3 regions of the Streptomyces sp. NPDC026673 genome follow, and region 1 is predicted to be linked to each of the others. Evidence: riboswitches for the same ligand, from Rfam matches in the RefSeq annotation. Region 1 holds a riboswitch; each other region holds the start of a gene.

Evidence for each region. Region 1 has a riboswitch for cyclic di-AMP ahead of AB0F62_RS38195 (C40 family peptidase). Riboswitches for the same ligand answer to the same signal wherever they lie in the genome.
Region 2: another riboswitch for cyclic di-AMP. It lies ahead of AB0F62_RS35165 (NlpC/P60 family protein); the one in region 1 lies ahead of AB0F62_RS38195 (C40 family peptidase).
Region 3: another riboswitch for cyclic di-AMP. It lies ahead of AB0F62_RS00400 (M23 family metallopeptidase); the one in region 1 lies ahead of AB0F62_RS38195 (C40 family peptidase).

Annotation. Positions count from the first base shown of each region.
Region 1 covers NZ_JBEZXR010000098.1:16,822-20,088, forward strand. The annotation lists gene AB0F62_RS38185 (ATP-dependent Clp protease proteolytic subunit) at 1-452, shown strand, start outside; gene AB0F62_RS38190 (hypothetical protein) at 459-764, shown strand; cyclic di-AMP (ydaO/yuaA leader) riboswitch at 1,112-1,270, shown strand; gene AB0F62_RS38195 (C40 family peptidase) at 1,274-1,747, shown strand; gene AB0F62_RS38200 (GNAT family N-acetyltransferase) at 1,825-2,469, shown strand; gene AB0F62_RS38205 (ATP-binding protein) at 2,482-2,913, opposite strand; gene AB0F62_RS38210 (helix-turn-helix transcriptional regulator) at 3,200-3,267, shown strand, end outside.
Region 2 covers NZ_JBEZXR010000079.1:15,020-18,286, forward strand. The annotation lists gene pcrA (DNA helicase PcrA) at 1-1,044, opposite strand, end outside; cyclic di-AMP (ydaO/yuaA leader) riboswitch at 1,362-1,520, shown strand; gene AB0F62_RS35165 (NlpC/P60 family protein) at 1,528-2,646, shown strand; gene AB0F62_RS35170 (hypothetical protein) at 2,663-3,016, opposite strand.
Region 3 covers NZ_JBEZXR010000001.1:84,489-87,755, forward strand. The annotation lists cyclic di-AMP (ydaO/yuaA leader) riboswitch at 1,235-1,374, shown strand; gene AB0F62_RS00400 (M23 family metallopeptidase) at 1,716-2,660, shown strand; gene AB0F62_RS00405 (hypothetical protein) at 2,781-3,062, opposite strand; gene AB0F62_RS00410 (DUF6227 family protein) at 3,187-3,267, opposite strand, start outside.

The DNA of each region.
Region 1 (3,267 bases):
GGGACATCTCGCTTTACATCAACTCCCCCGGCGGGTCCTTCACCGCCATGACCGCGATCTACGACACCATGCAGTTCGTCACCTGCGACGTGTCGACGGTGTGCGTCGGCCAGGCCGCCTCGGCGGCGGCGGTCCTGCTCGCCGCCGGAGCGCCCGGCAAGCGGATGGCGACCCCCGGCGCGCGGGTGCTGATCCACCAGCCGTCGTTCGCGGAGGCGATCCAGGGCACCACGGCGGACCTGGAGATCCAGGCCAGGGAACTGCTTCGCCGACGGGAACAGTTGGAGGAGCTGCTGGTACGTCACACCGGCCGGGAACCGGAGCGGATCCGGGCCGACATCGAGCGGGACACGATTTTTGACGCCCCGTCGGCCGTGGCCTACGGCCTGGTCGACCGGCTGACGCTGAGCCGCAAGGGCGACGCCGGCCGCGCCCCGCGCACCCTGCGGTGACCGGCCGTGGTGCCCGAACTTCCGCCGCTCCCGGCCCTGACCCGGGCCGAGGGCGAACTCATCGACGCCTATCTGGAGGTCGTGGACCTGCTGGGCCGGATCAATCCGTCCCGCTCCCGGGACACCTACGGGGCACTGCGCGCCGCGCAGGCCCTGGTGGGACGGGCGGCGGAGCTGCGTGACGCGCTGACATTGATGCACATGCGCGGGGAGAACGAGGTGCACACGGGGACCATGGAACGGGCCCTGCGGGTGCTCGACGGCGAACGCCGAGCCGGCCAGGTGACCTTGCCCTCACCCCGGCCACGCTGACGGAGCGTCACCGCACTGGTCCGTTCGAGCGGCGCGAACTCGAACCGAATGGACTCGCCCGATCGTTGTACTTGCCGTGGACGCCCGAGTGTCCCCGACTTGCGCGATATGGCCGCACACATGGGGAATACGGCACTCCATCCCAGGTGTTCGACTCCTTTCGACTCGTCAGACAGAGTCCCCCGCCGCGGAGTCCACCCGAATAGGTGAGTCGTGAAGAGACTCACATTCGACCGGTTGTGCTGGGAATCGGCCGCTTCGGTGGGTGATCATCCCTTCGACGACAAGCCCCCGTCATCCCGGCGGGGCGGTCCGCGCGGACGCCGAATCCTGCCGCCGCCGCGGATGCCAGGTCGACACCGACGCATCGGCAGGAGCGGAGGACCCGAGCAGGACGGGACCGGCGCCATCGCCGGTCCCTTGGGGTGAAGCCGCAGCAGCGGCCGGGCATCTTCGCCTGCCCGAACCCGACAGGTCATCCTTCGCAGGCGGACGACGAAGGGTTGCGCATGAGTGCGCCGACAGCCATGTCCGCGGTGCTGTGCCGGCTGGGGGCGGCCTCCGCCCTCACGGCGGCCGCCGTGGCCGGTCCCGCGGTACTGCCGGACCTCGCCCAGCAGGCCGACGCGGCGACGGTCTCCGCCAAGGCACTGAAGATCGCGGCGTCCAAGAGGGGAGCGCCGTACGCGTACGGGGCCGCCGGCCCGCGCCGGTTCGACTGCTCGGGGCTCACCTTCTACTCCTTCAAGAAGGTGGGCAAGAAGCTCCCGCGCACCGCGGCGGCGCAGTACAACAGCGTCCGGCACATCCGGAAGTCCGCGCGGACCCGTGGTGACCTGGTCTTCTTCCACTACGGGAGCAACATCTACCACGTGGGGATGTATGCGGGGCACGGGAAGATCTGGCACTCCCCCAAGCCAGGCGGAAAGGTGCGGCTGGAGAAGATCTGGAGCCGCAGCGTCTGGTACGGCCGGGTGAGGTGACCCCGGTCGCGTTGCCCGGGAGCCGGGGCTCCCGGGCAACGCGACCGGCGCCGTGGACGTGGCGGTAGCGTGCCGGCATGACGCTCGAACGGATCCTCGCCGATGCCGCCGCGGGCCTCTTCCCGCCCGCGGACGGCTCGGTGACGATCGTGCCGCAGCCCGGGCCGCGCGATGCCGGGGTGATCGCCTTCACCGCCCACACCGTGGTCTTCGCGGACGCCGACGCCGAACGGATCCGCGGGCTCCTGCCGCCCGGTGACCTCTCGGCGCCGCTCAATCCGCCGTTCCTCACCGCGCTGTGCGGGCTCCTGGGCCGCGCGGTGAACAACGTCGACCTCCTCACCGCCGCGCCCGCGCTGCCCGGACCGCCGCCGTCCGGCCCGGGCCCGGCCCTGCGGGAGACCGGCGACCGGGGACATCCACGGATCGTGCGGGCCCTGCGGCACCGCGACGCCGTACGGGCGTGGACGGTGCCCGGGGGCACGGTCCTGACGGGCCGGGGTGTGGCGGGCCGCTGGGAGGCGGCCGTGGAGGTAGACCCGGGGGCGCGCGGCGCCGGGCTCGGCCGCCGGCTGGCCCTGGCGGCGCGGCATCTCGTCCCGGACGGGGAGACCGTGTGGGCGCAGATCGCCCCGGGCAACGCCGCGAGCGTGCGGGCGTTCACGGCCGCGGGCTTCGTGCCGATGGGCGCGGAAGCGCTGCTGCTCACCCGGGAGGAGTGAGGGCCACCGGGGTCACTCGACGGCGGCGGCGGCCCAGGGGAGGCTGATCCACACCGTTTTGCCGCCCTCGGGGGTGGGCGTGACCAGGAGCGTGCCGCCCGCCTCCGCCGTGAGATGACGGATAATCACCATGCCCCGGCCGTTGTCCTGCTGGACGGCCGCGGGCAGTCTCCGCGGCCACCGCGGGTGGCTGTCGGTGACCCCGATGCGCAGCTGCTCGTCGCGGTCCAGCTGGATGTCGAGGGTGAACGTCGGCGACTGACCGAGGGTGTGCAGCACGGCGTTGGTCGCGAGTTCGGAGACGATGAGCCGTACGGAGTCGGCGGGTTCCGAGTCATCCGGCATGCCCCACTCCGCCAGCAGGTCGCTCACGTAGCGACGTACCGCGGGGACCGAGGCAGGGTCGCTCGGCAGGGTGACGGATGCTTCCTGGTGGTCTGCCATGGCGACGCTGTCCCTTTCCCGCCGTGCCCAGGACTCCGACGCGGCCGCGCCCGTGGCCGTACGCGCGGCAGCCGACGGCGCCGTGCCCCGCCTTCCGCGCGGCACGATCCGGACGGCACTCACGCGCCAGAGTGTCACTCATCGTGCCCTTAATCCGGTGTCACCACAGCTATATGCATATATCTGTCGCCCAAAGCGGTGAACTCTGCTACGAGAGAACGTATTTGCGCGGCAGACTTCGCTCGGGGACCGGCGGGGGTGCCGGGAACCGGGAGGTGCACACACCATGCAGCAGGTGCCGGCGGTACGCCGCCGCAAGATCGGCTCGGAATTGCGTCGTCTGCGCGACACGGC
Region 2 (3,267 bases), on a different contig from region 1:
CTCCAGCAGGATGGTGCGGGCCTGCGGGTAGTCCTCCTCGAACTGGAGGATGTTGCGGATCGTCGCCCCGCGGAAGGCGTAGATGCTCTGGTCGGCGTCGCCGACCACGCACAGCTCGGCGGGCCCCTCGCCGCCCTCCTCCGCGTCACCGGTCCCGACCAGCTCGCGCACCAGCGTGTACTGGGCGTGGTTGGTGTCCTGGTACTCGTCGACCAGGACGTGGCGGAAGCGGCGCCGGTAGTGCTCGGCGACGTCCGGGAAGGCCTGGAGCAGGTTGACCGTGGTCATGATGATGTCGTCGAAGTCGAGCGCGTTGGCCTCGCGCAGCCGCGACTGGTACATCGCGTAGGCCTCGGCGAGCTTCTTCTCGAAGGGGTTCTCCGCCTGGTCCGCGAAGGTCTCCTCGTCGATGAGCTCGTTCTTGAGGTTGGAGACCTTGGCGCTGAAGGACTTCGGCGGGAACTGCTTGGGGTCCAGGTCCAGGTCGCGGCAGACCAGCGCCATCAGGCGCTTGGAGTCGGCCGCGTCGTAGATCGAGAAGCTGGAGGTGAAGCCGAGCTTCTTGGACTCCCGGCGCAGGATGCGGACGCACGCGCTGTGGAAGGTGGAGACCCACATCACGTTGGCGCGCGGGCCGACCAGCTGCTCGACGCGCTCCTTCATCTCGCCGGCGGCCTTGTTGGTGAAGGTGATCGCCAGGATCTGGCCCGGGTGCACCTTGCGGGCGCCCAGCAGATACGCGATGCGGTGGGTGAGCACCCGGGTCTTGCCGGAGCCGGCGCCGGCGACGATGAGCAGCGGGGAGCCGGAGTGCTCGACCGCGGCGCGCTGCTCCTCGTTGAGCCCCTCGAGCAGCGCGGCCGGGTCGACGGCCGGGCGCGCGGCGCCGTCGCGGTAGTACGCGTCCCGGTCGACGGGCGCGTCGAAGCGCCCCTCGAAGAGATCGTCGGGCACCGTCTCGGGCTCGTCCTCGGGAGGCGGCGGGGGCTGCTCCTCCGTCGGTTCGAGGCCGGCCAGGAAGCTGTCGTCAAAGAGGCTGCTCATCGCCTCCCGAGTCTAGGGCGTGGGACGGACAGCGTTGCCCCGCTTGCCCGAGCCCGCCCGAGCCCGCCCGGGTCCGCCGGGTCCCCGTCCGCACCCCCGGTCGCCCCCGGACACCGCCGCCGGTCGCCTCCGCCGGTCGCGGCGCGCCACCGTCCCGACACGGCCGGTCCCCGGAGCGGCCGCGTCACGGCCCCGAATCGTGAAGGTCACGAAATGATTGCGGACAAATCGAACACCAGGGTTCCCACAGACCCCCGCAGTTGACTACCGTGCCGCATCAGGCGGTCCGCTCCGAGCGGCGGCGACCGTGCCGTCACGGGCCGCCTCCGCTGAGTCCGGCGACCGCCGGAGCCGGGGACCCACGACCTTGGGGTGAATCGGTCCGTACGAGCGCGGCGCGCCCGGACGGACGGTAGGGCGGCCTTCCGAAGCCCGAACCCGACAGCTAACCCGGTAGGCGGTCCACGGAAGGAGCCGCCCGACTTGGCGACGCACCGCAAGCCGCGCCCCCGCGCGCTGACCGTCCCCGGCCCTCGTGCTGCCGTGGGACTCACGACCGCCGCACTGGCGACGGTCACCCTCTTCGGCGAGAGCGCGAGCGCCGCGCCCGCCTCACCCGACAAGCCCTCGATCACCGAGGTCAAGGCCCGGGTCGACACGCTCCACCACCAGGCCGAGGCCGCCACCGAGCGGTACAACGGCGCCAAGGAGCAGGCCGACAAGCAGCGGTCGCGGGCCGACGCGCTGCTCGACCAGGTGGCCCGCAAGACCGAGACGCTCAACGACGCCCGCCGCACGATCGGCGAGTACGCGGCGGCGCAGTACCGCGGCGGCGGTCTGGACGGGACGACGACCTTCCTGCTCACCTCCGACCCGCAGCAGTTCCTGGACCAGGCGCACCTGATGAACCGCCTGTCCGACCGCCAGGAGCAGGCGCTGGAGACCTTCCGCGCCGAGCAGGCCGTAACGACGCAGAAGCGCGCGGAGGCCGTCGAGAGCCTGCAGAAGCTGACCGAGGCGCAGCAGCGGCTGAACACGGAGAAGACGGCCGTCAAGCAGAAGCTGGCCGCGGCGCAGAAGCTGCTGAACAGCCTCACCGCCCAGGAGAAGGCCCGGTTGGCGGCGCTGGAGAAGAAGCGCCAGGAGGAGGCGGCCGAGAAGGCCGCCCAGATCGCCGCCAGGGAGAAGGCCGCGGCGCAGAACACCGCCTCGGGTTCGTCCACGGGCTCGACGGCCGCGTCCGGGACCTACGCCGCCAAGGCGGCCAAGGCGATCGAGTTCGCGCGCGCCCAGTTGGGCAAGCCGTACGTGTACGGCGCCACGGGCCCGAACTCCTACGACTGCTCGGGCCTGACCCAGGCCGCCTGGGCCGCCGCGGGCGTCTCCATCCCCCGCGTCACCTACGACCAGGTCGACTTCGGCAGCCGTGTCACCGCCGACCAGTTGCAACCGGGCGACCTGGTCTTCTTCTACTCGGACATCACCCACGTCGGCCTCTACATCGGCGGCGGCCAGATGATCCACGCCCCGCACACGGGCAGCGTCGTGAAGATCGCCCCGATCACCGAGATGCCGATCTACGGTTACGCCCGGATGGCCTGAGCGGTCCGCGCGGTGCTCAGGTCCACAGCACGGCGATGAAGATGTTGGCGGTGGTCAGCGCGCCCACGGTGCCGAAGGCCGCCGCCGGCACCTTCTCCTCGTCCCGCTTGACGTAGACCAGGCCGAGGATCACCACCAGGATCGCGAGCTTGATGCCGATCTTGATGTTGTTGACCGGCTGGTCGTCGGCCTGGTTGAGGCCGACCAGCACCACCCCGGTGACGAGCATGGTCAGCGCGCCGTGCAGCATGCCCGGAACGAAGCGGGCCTCGCCACGGCCCATGGCCTTCATCTGGGTGAGGAAGCCGCCCAGCAGCGCGGCGATGCCGATGATGTGCAGGCCGACGAAGAGGTTGATGAGTACGTCCATGGCTCAGGACCCTAGTCACGCCCATACCAGCACCCGGCACCGAGGTGCCCCTCTTCCCTCACATCGGTCACGGCCGGACCGCAAGTGACCAGGTCACCCGTCGAACAGCGGTCATCGGCGGGCAGACCGCGGCCGAATCGGACCAGTCCCGCACACTCCGGCTCTCGCTCCCGACGTCCAGGTTTAGCGTCCTGCCCCAGGTGGCCGATCCCCACTGCCGCGAGGACCCCGTTCCCCGGTGTTCCCCGGCA
Region 3 (3,267 bases), on a different contig from region 1:
GTCGGGGCCCGCGTTCCGGCGGCATCGGCCGCACAGGGCGCCGTACGCGGTGCCGTGCACGATCCGCCCGGTCCCGCGGCGTGTCCTCCGGAGGCCCGCCCCGGAAGCCGCGTGTGCGCCTGCCGTGCGGCGCCCCGGGACGGGCCGGCCCGGGGTACATGGGAGGGGCCGACGCCACGGGGACGGGACGGGTCACCGGTGCCGCCCGCACCACCCAACTGCGGGCGTATGAGGGCCTGACCGTCAACACCCTGGAGACCTTCTGGGCCGCGGGGGTCGAACTCGCCGACGGCGACGGCCCGCTACATCGGCACCGAGGACGGGCTGCGCGAGGGCCTGGACGAGCTCGGCCGGCTCGGTGGCCGACAACCTCAACCCGGAATCCCCGGAAGCGGACTGAGCGGTCGTCCTCGCCCGGTTCACGGAGGGCGGAGTGCGCTGATGCGCAATTGGTCCCACGCCTGCAACCGGCTCGACGCCAGCCTCGCCCCGGTGTCCGCTTCGGTGTGGCCCGGCTCCCCGGGGGCGCCGCCCACGGCGGGCAGAGCCTGGGCGTCGCGGTGACCAGTGACGGGTGACCGGTGACCGGCGACTGGTGACCGGCGACTGGTGACCGGCGACGCCGCGGACCCGATCCGCTTCCCGACCGGACGCGATGCCCAACATGACCCGCTCCGGGCGGGTTTAGCCCTCGCGCGGCAGTCTGCATACGGCACCGGGGATGTCAACTGTGACGATCCTCACGACCCCCGCGCCTGGTTCCGCGACCGCCCCGAGGGTCGCGGCTCGGAACCCTCGCCCGCGCCGTCCGCCGCGGCCTCCGATTGCGCGGCCTCGCCGCGGTGCGCGCCGCAGGCCGCCAGGGCGCGTCCGGCGACCGCGCACTACGTCACGTTCTCCCCGGTCCCGCGGCGTGAAGTGCACGGAATGCTCTCGGCGCACCGCGGCGCCGACGTGGCGACCGGGCGTCTCGACGGCCGTCTGGGCCGCGCGTTGGGCGGCGGGATCCCGGGGTGACCATCACTCCTCGTGAGCAGGCCGCTCCCTTCCGCATAACGACTGACGCACACTCACATCTCCCGTAGGTCACGGCTGTCACGCCCTGATGTCCGTTAATGTCCTTTCCATCCCCATAGATTCCCGTCATGAACTCGCTTGAGTGGCTTGGAATTGGCGGGCGCCTCTATTAACGTTCGATAACGCAGCGCGGTCGTCCCGCCGCCGACAGGGCGGCGCCGTGCGCTTGCCGAATCCCGTCCGCGGGAACCGGGGAACCACTTCCTGGGGTGAATCGGGGGCCGTTCGCGGTCCTCGTAGGAGACCTTCCTGCTCCGAACCCGTCAGCTAACCCGGTAGGCGAGAAGGAAGGAAAGGAGCGCGCCCGAGTGGCGTCGAACGAGCCTGCCCTGATACCCGGACAGCAACAGGGGTCCGTCACCTCGTACCCCGAGTGGGACACCGCCGAGTGGAACATCGCAGCCGGCTGGAACCCCCCGGCTGCCGAGCAGGCGCCGCCGACGAAGAACGCGATCGACGGCTGGGACACCGGCCAGTGGAACATGGCCGCCGGCTGGTTCGAAGCCGCCAACGCCACGCAGTCCGAGGCCCCCACGCAGTCCGAGGCCGCCGCGGAGCACGAGCCCGTCACGGAGCCCGAGACCGGTGCCGCGGGCGAGGCGTACGAGACAGCCGCCGTCGCGCACCCGTTCGGCGAGATCGAGCCCGAGGACGGCCCGCAGTCCGGCGCCGCACTCTACGAAGGCCCGCAGGCCGAGCCGTGGAACCCCACCGAGGAGTCCACCGCCCCCGTGCGCGGCCGGCACCGCGTCGCCAAGCAGCGTTCCATGGGCCGCGGTTCCGCGGTCTTCGGAGTGGCGGCCGTGGCCGTGCTGGGCGTCGGAGGGGTCGCCACCGCCGAGGGCAAGAACCCGCTTCCCGTCTCCCTTCCCCACCTGCCCGACGCGTCCCAGCTGCCCGGCATCGGCGCCCTGGTCGACGACGACAGCGCCCCCGAGGCCAAGCCCGTCGCCGAGGCCCTGCGTCCCGACGCGGGGGAGGCGCTGCGCAACCGCATCCTCGACCAGGCCCAGCAGCAGCGGAACGCCGCCGACCGGGCCGCCAGGAACGCGGCGCAGCAGGAGGCCACCGCCAAGGCCGCCAAGTCCGCGGCGGCTGAGCGGGTCCGCGCCGAGGCCGCCGCCAAGAAGAAGGCCGCGGCGGAGGCGGCGAAGAAGCTCGAGGCCGAGCGCCTGGCCGAGCTCGCCAAGAGCTTCGTCAAGCCGGTCTCCTCGTACACGCTGACCGCCGGCTTCGGCGAGTCCAGCTCGCTGTGGGCCAACACCCACACCGGCCAGGACTTCGCCGCCCCGACCGGCACCCCGGTCAAGGCCATCCACAGCGGCACCATCACCGAGGCCGGATGGGCCGGTTCCTACGGCTACCGCATCATCCTGACCCTCGACGACGGCACCGAGCTCTGGTACTGCCACCTCTCCTCGATGATCGTCACCTCCGGCAAGGTCAACACCGGTGACACCATCGGCCGCGTCGGCGCGACCGGCAATGTCACCGGCCCGCACCTGCACCTGGAGGTGCGCCCCGGCGGCGGCGACCCGATCGGCCCGATGGGCTGGCTGCGCAGCAAGGGCATCTCCGTCTGAGTCCGTCCGGGGCAACCCGACGGCGAACGACGCCACAGACACCGGCGGCCTGGTGACACCCCCCGACACCAGTGCCGCCGGTCCGTCGTCTCCGCTCCCGCGGGCCCCCTCGCGGTCCGCCTAGGGAACGACGAAGTTGTACAGCTCCGAGACCCTCGGCGGCCCGCTCGGCTCCGGGAACCCGGACTCCTTGGCGGCGGGCATCATGATCTCCATGAAGGCCTCCAGCGCCTGCGCGGACTGCCACACATTGACCAGTCGCAGACCCTCGTTGGTGATCACGGCGGCATGCGAGAGCAGTCCCGCGGGAGGGTGCTCGGGCCCGAACCCCGCGCGGTGGTTCGCCTCCTCGTACTGCAGGGCCGTCACGCCGGGGAACTCGACCTCCGCCAGGACCGCCATGGGAACCTCCCGCCTCCCATCGACTCGCCTACGCCCCAATTTCCTCCGGCTGCACTCCGGCCGCAATCCGGCCGGGATCCCGCCGGGATCCCGCCGGGATCCGCGGCGTCCGGCTAGAGGGCGGCTAGAGGGCCTCGAGCCGTACGTCCGCGGAGTCGCAGGCCGCCGTCTCGTCGGCGTACACCTCGCACACCGGACGCCCGTC